3 regions of the Citricoccus sp. NPDC079358 genome follow, and region 3 is predicted to be linked to each of the others. Evidence: riboswitches for the same ligand, from Rfam matches in the RefSeq annotation. Region 3 holds a riboswitch; each other region holds the start of a gene.

Region 1 (3,266 bases), on a different contig from region 3:
CCGTGAGCACGGCCCACGTGTTGGCGTCCTGGCCGAAGGTCGGCTCGTCGAGGAACACCATCTCGGGCCCGGCCGCCAACACCGTGGCCACGGACAGCCGCCGCTTCTCCCCGCCGGAGAGCGTGAACGGGTTGACCTCGGCCAGCGATTCCAGGTTCAGCGCCGTCAGCAGACCGTCCGCCCGCTGGGCGGCCTCCTCATCGGTGAACAGCCGTTGCCCGCTCTCGGGGTCGCGGGCATGGCGGGGCCCGAACAGCAACTCGTCCCGCACGGTGGTGGCGACGAACTGGTGCTCGGGCTCCTGGAAGACGGTGCCGATCCGGCTGACCAGGTCAGCGGCCTTCCACCGGTACGGGTCGTCCGGCAGGTGGCCGGCCCGCTCCCCCTTGAGCGCGGCGCCCGCCGTCAGCGTGCCCGCGTGGGAGGGGATCAGGCCGGCCAGGGTCAGCAGCAGCGTGGACTTCCCGCTGCCGTTGGCCCCGGTCACGACGACGGCCTCGCCGGCCCCCAGCTCCAGGTCCAGGTCCGCCTGGACCGGCGTCGGGGTCGGGCCGAAGCGCCGGCGCCATCCAGGTGTCACGGGTTCCCGGGAGACGGCCAGGCCACGGGCGGTCAACAGTGTCCCGGAGGGGGCCGCCGTCGGGCTGTGTGCGGACGTGGAGGTGGGGGTCATCGGTGCCGGAACGCGGCCGGGCACCCAGACGCCCGCCGCGGCCAGCTCGTCCCGGACGCGGCCCGGGGCCAGGAGTTCGCCCGGGGAGCCGTCGTGGCTGATCCCGCCGCCGGGCTCCAGGACGAGCATGCGGTCTACATGGTCGGCCCAGATCGCCAACCGGTGCTCGACGACGAGCAGCGTCGCCCCGCTCCGCTCGACCACGGCGAGCACGGCGTCGCGGACCTCCAGCACCCCGGTCGGATCCAGGTTGGCGGTCGGCTCGTCCAAGAGGATCAACGGCGGGCGCATCGCCAGGATCCCGGCCAGGGCGAGGCGCTGTTTCTGCCCGCCGGAGAGTCGCGAGGTGTCCCGGGTCAAGCAGATGCCCTGGTCTTCGCCCAGTCCCACGGCGTCCAGGGCGTCCCGGACGCGGCCCCAGATCTGCTCCCTGGGCACCTGCAGGTTCTCGGCGCCGAACGCGGCATCATCGCCGACGCGGGACAGGATCACCTGCGTCTCGGGGTCCTGCTGCACCAGCCCGGCGTGGCCGCGCAGCTGGCGGGACACGGCGCCGTCCACCTGCAGGGACCCGGTCTCCTCGGACTCGTCCGCGGGGTCCAGCACCCCGGCGAGGGCGTAGAGCAGGGTGGATTTGCCGGCGCCGGAGGGCCCGGCCAGCAGGACCTTCTGCCCGGCCGGCACCTCCAGGTCCAGCCCCGCGACGGCGGGAACCGGCCGGCCGGCGTGGCGCCAGCCCCAGCCCGCCGCGGTGATGCGTGCTCCCGGCACCGCTCAGGCCACCGGCTCCTGGTGGGCACGGCGGGAGGCCAGGGCGGACAGGGCGCCCGTGGCCGCGAGCCCGCGCGTGGCCAGCCAGGACAGCAGGCCGGCGATCACCACCCCGGACACGCCCACCAGTCCCACGTAGATCAGCTTCCAGTCCAGCGTGTACTCGGGGAACCAGTTGAAGATGAACGCGTCATTGATGCCGCCGAAGAGGCCGGTGAGCAGGCCGGCGAGCAGGGCTACCGGCAGCGTGAAGCGGCGGTAGAGGAAGGCCAGCAGGATCAGTTCGGCGCCGAGGCCCTGGATCACGCCGGAGGCCAGCACGGTCAGGCCGAACTGGGAGCCGAGCAACGCGGAGACGGTCGCTGCGACCAGTTCGGTGAACAGCGCGGCACCGGGCCTGCGGATGATGAGCCCGCCGAGCACGGCCGGGAAGAGCCACATCCCGGCCACCAGGGCGGAGGACGGCGGGAAGGCCGCGAAGGCGGGGCTCAGTCCGGCATAGGCCAGGTTCCACGCCCAGAAGATGACGCCGGAGGCCACCGCGATGACGGCGGCCACGACGATGTCCACCACCCGCCAGGAGCGCCGGTTCGGGGCGCTGCGGGACGCCTGCCCGGCGCCGGTAGTTCCGGTTCCGGTTCCGGTGCCTGCGGACGGCGCGTGGCCGGCGTCGGGCCCGGGGGTGGAGCCGGAGTGGTGCGGGGTGTTGCCGGTCTTCATAGAGACCATGTGGTGTTCCTCCTCAAGGATGCAAGGAGGGGGACGGAACGGTACGCCACGGACACCCGCACGCGGATGCTGCCGGACGGTTCCTGACGTTCCATCAGAGAACTCGACTTCCTTCGCCGGTGCTAGCCGGAGCAGGTTCGAGGGTCTGCGCTGAGCGCACTCTCAGCACCCGAAGGTGCTCCCCTGTCGTTCACAGTGTCCGTCCATCATAGTCCACCCGGGGCGCGTCTGGGCCGGTGAACCGTTAGGCTGACTCTGAACGCGCAATGACCACCGTCAACGTCCTGGAGGAACCCGTGAACACCCTCGTGGAAAAGCTCATCGCCACCGGAATCACCATCGGCGGTGGCATCATCGGCACCAAGGTCGTGGAGTTCGCCTGGAGGAAGATCACCGGCCATGACGCTCCGAAGGACCTGGACGACACCGAGGCCAACATGTGGAGCGCCATCACCTTCGCCACCATCTCCGCGGGCATCTCCGCCATCATCCGCGTCTCATCCAAGCGCGGCGCGAACTCCGCCGTGAAGGCCATCCAGTCCCGCTCGAAGAGCAAGGCCGGAACCGCCGAGGTCTGAGGTCCGACGCCGGCCGGACTCGGACCGGTTCAGCTCACCGGCGGCGACGGTCGCGCCAAGCGAGAGATGCCCGGACTCAGCCGGCCCAGCGGGGCGGGTTCAGTCGCGGCCCTGCTGGTCGGTCGGGTCGTCCTTCGGGACGGTCCGCTGGTCGTGGGCCGTGGCGGCTGGCTTGCCCGCGTCGTCCTGACGGGCGACCACGTCCGCGAGTTCGTCCACGTAGTGGAATTCCGGCTTGAGGTGCTTGGTGCGGTAGCCCGCCCGGCCCACGAGGTGGGCGGAGACCGGCGCGGTGAGCATCTGCAGCACCCACGCCAGCACCAGTATCGGCACCCACACCCACGCCCGCCAGGCGAAGGCCAGGGCCATCAGCATCAGCAGCAGCCCGAGCACCTGGGGCTTCGTGCCGGCGTGCATGCGGGAGAGCTGGTCCGGGAACCGGAACAGGCCGATCCCGGCCACGGTGGACATCAGGGCACCGAGGACCAACAGCACGGCGGCGATGCCGTCGGAGA
Region 2 (3,266 bases), on a different contig from region 3:
ACTGGCCCATGCGCAACTGGATCTGCTTGTCGAACATCGTGAGCATCGGCAGGGGGTCCTTCATGCCGCCGTATACGCCGCTGATCGAGATCGTCCCGCCGCGCCGGACGGCCTCGATGGCGGTGTAAAGGGCATCGAGCTTGTCCACCCCGGCCGTCTCCATCGCCTTGCGGCCCAGCGGGGACGGCAGCAGCCCTACGGCCTGGTGGGCTACCCCGGCCACGGGAGAGCCGTGGGCCTCCATCCCGACCGCGTCCACCATGGAGTCCGGGCCGCGGCCGTCGGTGAGGTCCTTCAGCTGCTCGGCCACCTCGCCGGAGGAGTCCAAGGTCTCGATGCCGTGGCGCTCGGCCATGGCCCGCCGCTCGGCGACCGGGTCCACCGCAAGTACCCGGTAGCCCAGGTGGCGGCCGATCCGGGCGGACATCTGGCCGATCGGGCCCAGGCCCAGCACGGCCAGAGAGCCGCCCTGCGGGGGCGCGGCGTACTGCACGGCCTGCCAGGCGGTGGGTACCACGTCGGAGAGGTACAGGTAGCGCTCGTCCTCACCGGTGTTCGGGACCTTGATGGGCCCGTAGTCCGCGTGCGGGACGCGCAGGTACTCGGCCTGCCCACCGGGCACCGAGCCGTAGAGGCGGGAATAGCCCAGGAAGACTGCACCGCTGTTGTACTCCCGGACCTGGGTCGTCTCGCACTGCGACTGCAAGCCTTGCTTGCACATGAAGCAGTGGCCGCAGGAGACGTTGAAGGGAATCACCACGCGGTCCCCGGCCTTGATCTGGGTGACGGCGGAGCCGACCTCCTCCACGATCCCCATGGGCTCGTGGCCGATGATGTCGCCCTTGTCCATGAACGGGGTGAGCACCTCGTACAAGTGAAGGTCCGACCCGCAGATGGCGGTCGAGGTGATCCGCACGATCGCGTCCGTGGGTTGCTGGATGCGGGGATCCGGAACCTCCTCGACGCTCACCGAACGCTTCCCCTGCCATGTCAAAGCCTTCATACGTCCTCCTTCTCAGGGCCGCCGCCCCACCGGGAACGGCAGCCTGCTGATCTATTCGGTCGAACCGACCCTACTACTGGGACTGCCCGATAAACGGTGTGTGGGTCCGGCAGTTTTCGTCAGTTCGTGGTTCTCTCGACCTGTCTGGCGCGGGTGATCGCGAACATGTTGCGCGCTGGCTTGGCCCCTGGTGTGATGTGCTCCTGATCTGACACCACGACCTACCGCTGAGAAGGGGTCGGCTATGCTCGGGGCCAGTGACACGGGGTGCTGGTGCCCACCTGGCGACCAGCTGAGATGAGACCCGTTGAACCTGATCCAGTTCGTACTGGCGAAGGGATGTCCGCCCGGTTGGCGTTGTCTCCGGGCCTGCGCTCCTTCGCCTCGGCCTTGAGGAGCGTCCGTGCAGATCGCAGAGCAGATTGTCCTGGTGACCGGAGGGGGTCGCGGCCTGGGCCGCAGCATCGTCGAGGCCTTCGCCGGTCAGGGGGCGCGGGTTCTCGTCAACTACCACACCAGCCGGCAGGCCGCTGAGGAGCTGGCCTCCCGGTTCGGTTCGGACCGGGCCGTGGCCCTGCCCGCCGATGTCACCGACCCGGGGCAAGTAGCCGCCTTGCTGGCTACGGGACGGGAGCACTTCGGGGCCCCGGTCACGACCGTGGTGAACAGTGCGTTGATGGGTTTCTCTTTCAACGGCGACGCCCGCCCGGGGGTGACGGAGATCGGTTGGGAGGACTTCGCCGCTCAGTTCGCCGGCAGCGTCCGGGGGGCGCTCAACACGATCCAGGCGGCCCTTCCGTACCTGCGGGAGAAGGGCTTCGGGCGGATCATCAACGTCGGCACCAACCTGTTCCAGAACCCCGTGGTGCCCTACCACGACTACACAGCGGCGAAGGCGGCCCTGCTGTCGCTCACCCGCACGACGGCCAAGGACCTGGGACGGCACGGCATCACGGTGAACATGGTCTCCGGGGGACTGTTACGCACCACTGACGCCAGCGCGGCCACTCCCGAGGAGGTCTTCGAGGCGATCGCCGCCGGCACGCCCCTGGGTCGGGTCATCACCCCGGAGGAGTTCGCCGACACCGTCCTGTTCTTCGCCTGCCCCTGGGGCCGGTCGGTCACCGGGCAGAACCTGGTGGTCGACGGCGGACTGGTCATGGATTGAGTGGAGGACCGGCATGACGGCCATGGCCCGCGCCACGTCGCACGTGGGGCTGGTCAGCACCGTCTCGACCACGTTCTCCGAGCCGTTCCTCGCGGCCCGGATGCTGGCGTCACTGGATCACATCAGCGGCGGCCGGGTGGGCTGGAACGTGGTCACGTCCATGTTCGACGCCGAGGCCCGCAATCACGGAATGGAGGCGCTACCCGGCCACGGCCAGCGGTACGAGCGGGCCGCCGAGTTCATCGAGGTGGCGCTACGGCTGTGGGACTCCTGGGACGATGAGGCACTGGTCCAGGAACCAGATGGCATGTACGCAGACCCAGCCCTGGTCCGGCCGATCGACCACGCCGGGGAGCACTTCCGGGTGTCGGGCCCACTGACCGTGCCGCGATCATCCCAGGGCCGCCCGGTGCTGTTCCATGCCGGAGCCTCCGGGCCGGGGCGCGAACTGGCCGCCCGGTACGCCGAAGGCATCTATGCCGTCGCCTACGACCTGTCCGCCGCCCAGAGTGACTATGCGGACCTGAAGAAGCGCATCGGCTCAGCCGGACGGGACCCAGCATCGGTGGCGGTGATGCCCGGACTCGCGACCTATGTCGGCTCCACGGAGGCGGAGGCCGTGGCGAAGCAGTCCCGGGCGGACGCACTGCTGCCCGCGAAGCAGCCCCTGGCCCAGCTGGCACCTTCATCGGGCAGGACTGCACCGGTTGGCAACTGGACGCCCCGGTCCCCGAACTGCCCCGCTCGAGCGGTTCAGCGGTCCACAGGGCCGCTACGCGACGATCCTGCGGATCGTGGAGGTCGAGGCGCCCACGGTGCGGCAGCTGCTGGGCCGTCTCGCGGCCGGCGGAGGGCACTGCACCATGGTCGGCACCCCCGAGCACATCGCCGACCAGATCGAGGAGTGGTTCCGTTGCGGTGCCGCTGACGGGTTCAACCTCATGCCACCGTGGCTACCGAACGACCTGGACGACTTCGTCGACCACGTCGTCCAGGGCTCAGTCGCGGATCAGTCCGCGCAGTTGCCGGGCCGCGACGCCGGGATCGGGGGCCTTGGTGATGGCGCGGACGACGACGATGCGGCTCGCCCCGGCA
Region 3 (3,266 bases):
CGGGACGGGCGACCGTGGGTGCTGGACCCCACCGCGATCGGCCTGGCGCCGGTGCGCACGCCGCTGGCCCGGGGCCTGCTGGACTCTCGTCCGGCGGTGGTGCGCGGCAACGCCTCCGAGGTGCTGGCGCTGGTGGGCGCCGGAACGGGCGGGCGCGGGGCGGACTCGGTCTCGGCGCCCGCGGCCGCCGAGGACGCGGCCCGCGAGGTGGTGCGCAGGACCGGGGGAGTGGTCGCCGTCTCGGGGGCAACAGACTTGGTGCTCGACGCCGGCCGCAGCACCCTGGTGGCGCGCGGCACCTCCCAGCTCACCCGGGTCACCGGCACGGGGTGCCTGCTCGGGGCGTTGACCGCGGCGTGCTCGGTGGTGGCCGAGGACGGCTTCGAGGCCGCGCTGGCCGCCACGGTGTGGATGAACGTGGCCGGGGAGCTCGCCGCCGAGCGGGCCGCCGGGCCGGGGAGTTTCCGGATGGAGCTGCTCGATGCGCTCGATGCCGTGGGCGCCGAGGGAAGCTGACGATCAGGCGGCTGCCGTGCGCGAGGTGCTGGTGGGCTTCTGAGGGCGGGTGATCCGGCCGTTGCGGTGAGCGGAGATCAGCAGGAGCACCGTGGCGATGGAGCAGACCGCCACGGAGATGAGGCTGGCTTCAGGTCCGAAGCTGCCGCCGGTGAGCCAGACGGGCCCGGGCGTCACTGCCTCCACGAGGGCCTCGCGAGCGTCGCCCCCGGAGCCGATGGTGCCGAAGATCGCGACCGTGGTGATGTTCCATCCGAGGTGGAGGCCGATGGGCAGCCACAACGAGCCGGTGGCCACATAGGCGGCGCCGAGCATGAGGCCTGCCTCGACGGCGAGCGTGAGGGCTCCCCAGAGGGTGGCGCCAGGGTTGACGAGGTGGACGAGGCCGAACAGGAGCGCGGACGCCGCGAGGGCCATCCAGGTGCCCCAGCGCTGCTGGACGAGGCGGAAGATCACCCCGCGGAAGAGGACCTCCTCGGCGACGGCCACGGCGAACATCATGCCGACGATGGTGAGAGCTCCAGCGAGTGTTCCCCAGCCGATGATCTGGTATCCGCCGAACGCGGCGATGAGGCCGATGGAGACGCAGGCCAGGGTGAGGCCGCCGAGCGTGCCGAGGAGCAGCCGTTTCGCAGCGGTGGGCCGGGCGAGCTCGATGACGGGACGCTGCTCGATGCGGCGCACGGCGACGGAGTAGAGCCACAGCACGAGAACACCGAGAACCGGACCGATCAGCAGCGCGGCGGCCGGGCTGCCGAGCGCGGACGCGGCGGAATTGGTGATGATCATCAGGGCCGCGAAAGCGACCACCATGGTGCTCGCGCGCACTGACGGGCGGGACCAGAACGGGGACTTCTGGACCGACGAGGTCTCCGGCTTGCTCAGGGGTGCGGGTGCGGGTTGCATGGGTGCTCCTTTGTCGCCGGCGTTGTTGCCGGGCGAAATGCACGCTACGGAGAACAGACCCGCGGATCGTCACCCCGGAGGGGGCACGTCCGGTAGCTCTGCGGAGTGACTCGGCCGGGGCTGCGGTCCTGCAAGAGAGGGCGTGTAGTGCCTGCCCTACACTGACTCCTGGACACGGGGTGCGCCGTCCGGCGCTGAGATCACACCCGTGGAACCTGATCTAGTTCGACCTAGCGAAGGGATGTCCGCGTGACTTCTTCTGGCCCCATGAGTGCACCCCAAGATGCTCTCGACCTGCGCTGCTACCTGGTCACCTCCGGGACCGGCCGGCGCACCGTGGACGTGGCGGCGGCAGCGGCGGCCGCCGGGGCCGGCGTCGTGCAGGTGCGGGCCAAGGAGACCTCGGCCGCGAATCTGCTGGACCTGGTCCTCGCCGTGGCGGAGGCCGTACGGGTAGCCAACCCGGCCACCCGCGTGCTGGTGGACGACCGGCCGGATGTCGCGTGGGCCGCGCGGTTGCGGGGAGCCGCGGTGCACGGGGTGCACCTGGGACAGGACGACCTGCCCGTGGCCGACGCCCGCGCCCTGCTGGGACCGGAGGCAATCATCGGGCTGACCACCGGGACCCTGGGGCTGGTGCGTGCCGCCGAGGCCCAGCGCGATCTGCTCGACTACATCGGTGCCGGGCCCTTTCGGCGGACCCCGACCAAGGAGTCCGGCCGGGAACCCCTCGGCGTGGACGGCTACCCGGAACTGGTGGCGTCCACCGCCCTGCCGATCGTGGCGATCGGGGACGTGACCTGCGCCGATGCCGCCGCACTGGCTGGGACTGGCGTGGCCGGCGTCGCTCTGGTGCGGGCGGTGATGGAGGCGGAGGATCCGGGTGCGGTGGTGCGGGAGGTGCTGGCGGGGTTCGGCGCTCTTCCCTCGCGCTTCCCGTAATTCCCGGTGATCGTGAAATATCCCCGTGATGATCACGGCGAAAAATCATGATCACGGGGAATCTTCGCGACAAGAACCCGCGGGAATCAGGTCGACAGGTCAATGACACGTTTGGCTGAACGCTTGAGGAGGTCAGGCCGCCGTCCACCGGCCGGAAGCCGGGACGTGACCTCCGCGGATGCCCCCGCAGATGCCGCCGCGCTGGCTGGGATCGGCGTGACCGGCGTCGCGCTGGTGCGGGCGCTGATGGAGGCAACGGATCCGGGTGCGGTGGTGCGGGAGGTGCTGGCGGGGTTCGGGAGGGCCTGAGCTTCGGCACAGACCGAACCCCGCCCTGCGTCACTGCGTGACGTCGAACTCCTGCGAGTCGAGGAGGGCACCGTCCAGGCTGAACAGTTCGCTGACCTCGACCATCACGGGCGATTCGTCGCGGAGCGTGAACGGCACCTGGACGGAGATCGAGGCGCCCGGCTTGAGGTCTGTCATCGTGGCGCTGGAGTCAATGTCCTCAACGTAGGCGTAGGAGTCCAGCTCGACGCCGCCCTGGAAAGCCTGCGGTTGGGTGGACGTCATGAAGTTGGCGGTCTCCTCCGAGCCGTTGGTGAACTCGAAGTCCACCACGATGACTGGGGCACCCTCATAGTCCTCCGAGAACGACGCGCCCCCGATGGTCACGGCGACATCGCTGGTGGACGACTCCTCCGCGGCGGGTGCGGCGGCCGGCGTCGAACTGGTCTGCTGCAGCTCGGCGGTCCAGGTCTCGCCCAGGGCGCTGACCTCGTAGCTGAGGGTCTCGTCTTCGAACGTGAACGTCTTCGTGTTGTCACTTGAAGCGAGCAGCGCCGTGTCGGTCTTGCTGGTGTCGTTCTCGGAGTCGAAGGTGAATGATCCCTCGGCTCCTT

Evidence for each region. Region 3 has a riboswitch for thiamine pyrophosphate ahead of AB0333_RS07535 (thiamine phosphate synthase). Riboswitches for the same ligand answer to the same signal wherever they lie in the genome.
Region 1: it holds a riboswitch for thiamine pyrophosphate, as region 3 does, so the genes downstream of both, AB0333_RS10660 (ECF transporter S component) here and AB0333_RS07535 (thiamine phosphate synthase) in region 3, are expected to answer to the same signal.
Region 2: it holds a riboswitch for thiamine pyrophosphate, as region 3 does, so the genes downstream of both, AB0333_RS09675 (3-oxoacyl-ACP reductase) here and AB0333_RS07535 (thiamine phosphate synthase) in region 3, are expected to answer to the same signal.

The regions. Positions count from the first base shown of each region.
Region 1 covers NZ_JBFBLI010000007.1:121,401-124,666, reverse strand. Annotated here, with positions in the region: gene AB0333_RS10665 (ABC transporter ATP-binding protein) at 1-1,444, opposite strand, end outside; gene AB0333_RS10660 (ECF transporter S component) at 1,448-2,173, opposite strand; TPP riboswitch at 2,265-2,368, opposite strand; gene AB0333_RS10655 (DUF4235 domain-containing protein) at 2,440-2,751, shown strand; gene mnhG (monovalent cation/H(+) antiporter subunit G) at 2,851-3,266, opposite strand, start outside.
Region 2 covers NZ_JBFBLI010000006.1:167,017-170,282, reverse strand. Annotated here, with positions in the region: gene AB0333_RS09680 (zinc-dependent alcohol dehydrogenase) at 1-1,003, opposite strand, end outside; TPP riboswitch at 1,257-1,360, shown strand; gene AB0333_RS09675 (3-oxoacyl-ACP reductase) at 1,407-2,171, shown strand; gene AB0333_RS09670 (NtaA/DmoA family FMN-dependent monooxygenase) at 2,185-3,099, shown strand; gene AB0333_RS09665 (thiamine phosphate synthase) at 3,170-3,266, opposite strand, start outside.
Region 3 covers NZ_JBFBLI010000004.1:271,637-274,902, reverse strand. Annotated here, with positions in the region: gene thiM (hydroxyethylthiazole kinase) at 1-516, shown strand, start outside; gene AB0333_RS07540 (type II CAAX endopeptidase family protein) at 520-1,422, opposite strand; TPP riboswitch at 1,588-1,681, shown strand; gene AB0333_RS07535 (thiamine phosphate synthase) at 1,690-2,364, shown strand; gene AB0333_RS07530 (hypothetical protein) at 2,530-2,673, shown strand; gene AB0333_RS07525 (DUF5067 domain-containing protein) at 2,704-3,266, opposite strand, start outside.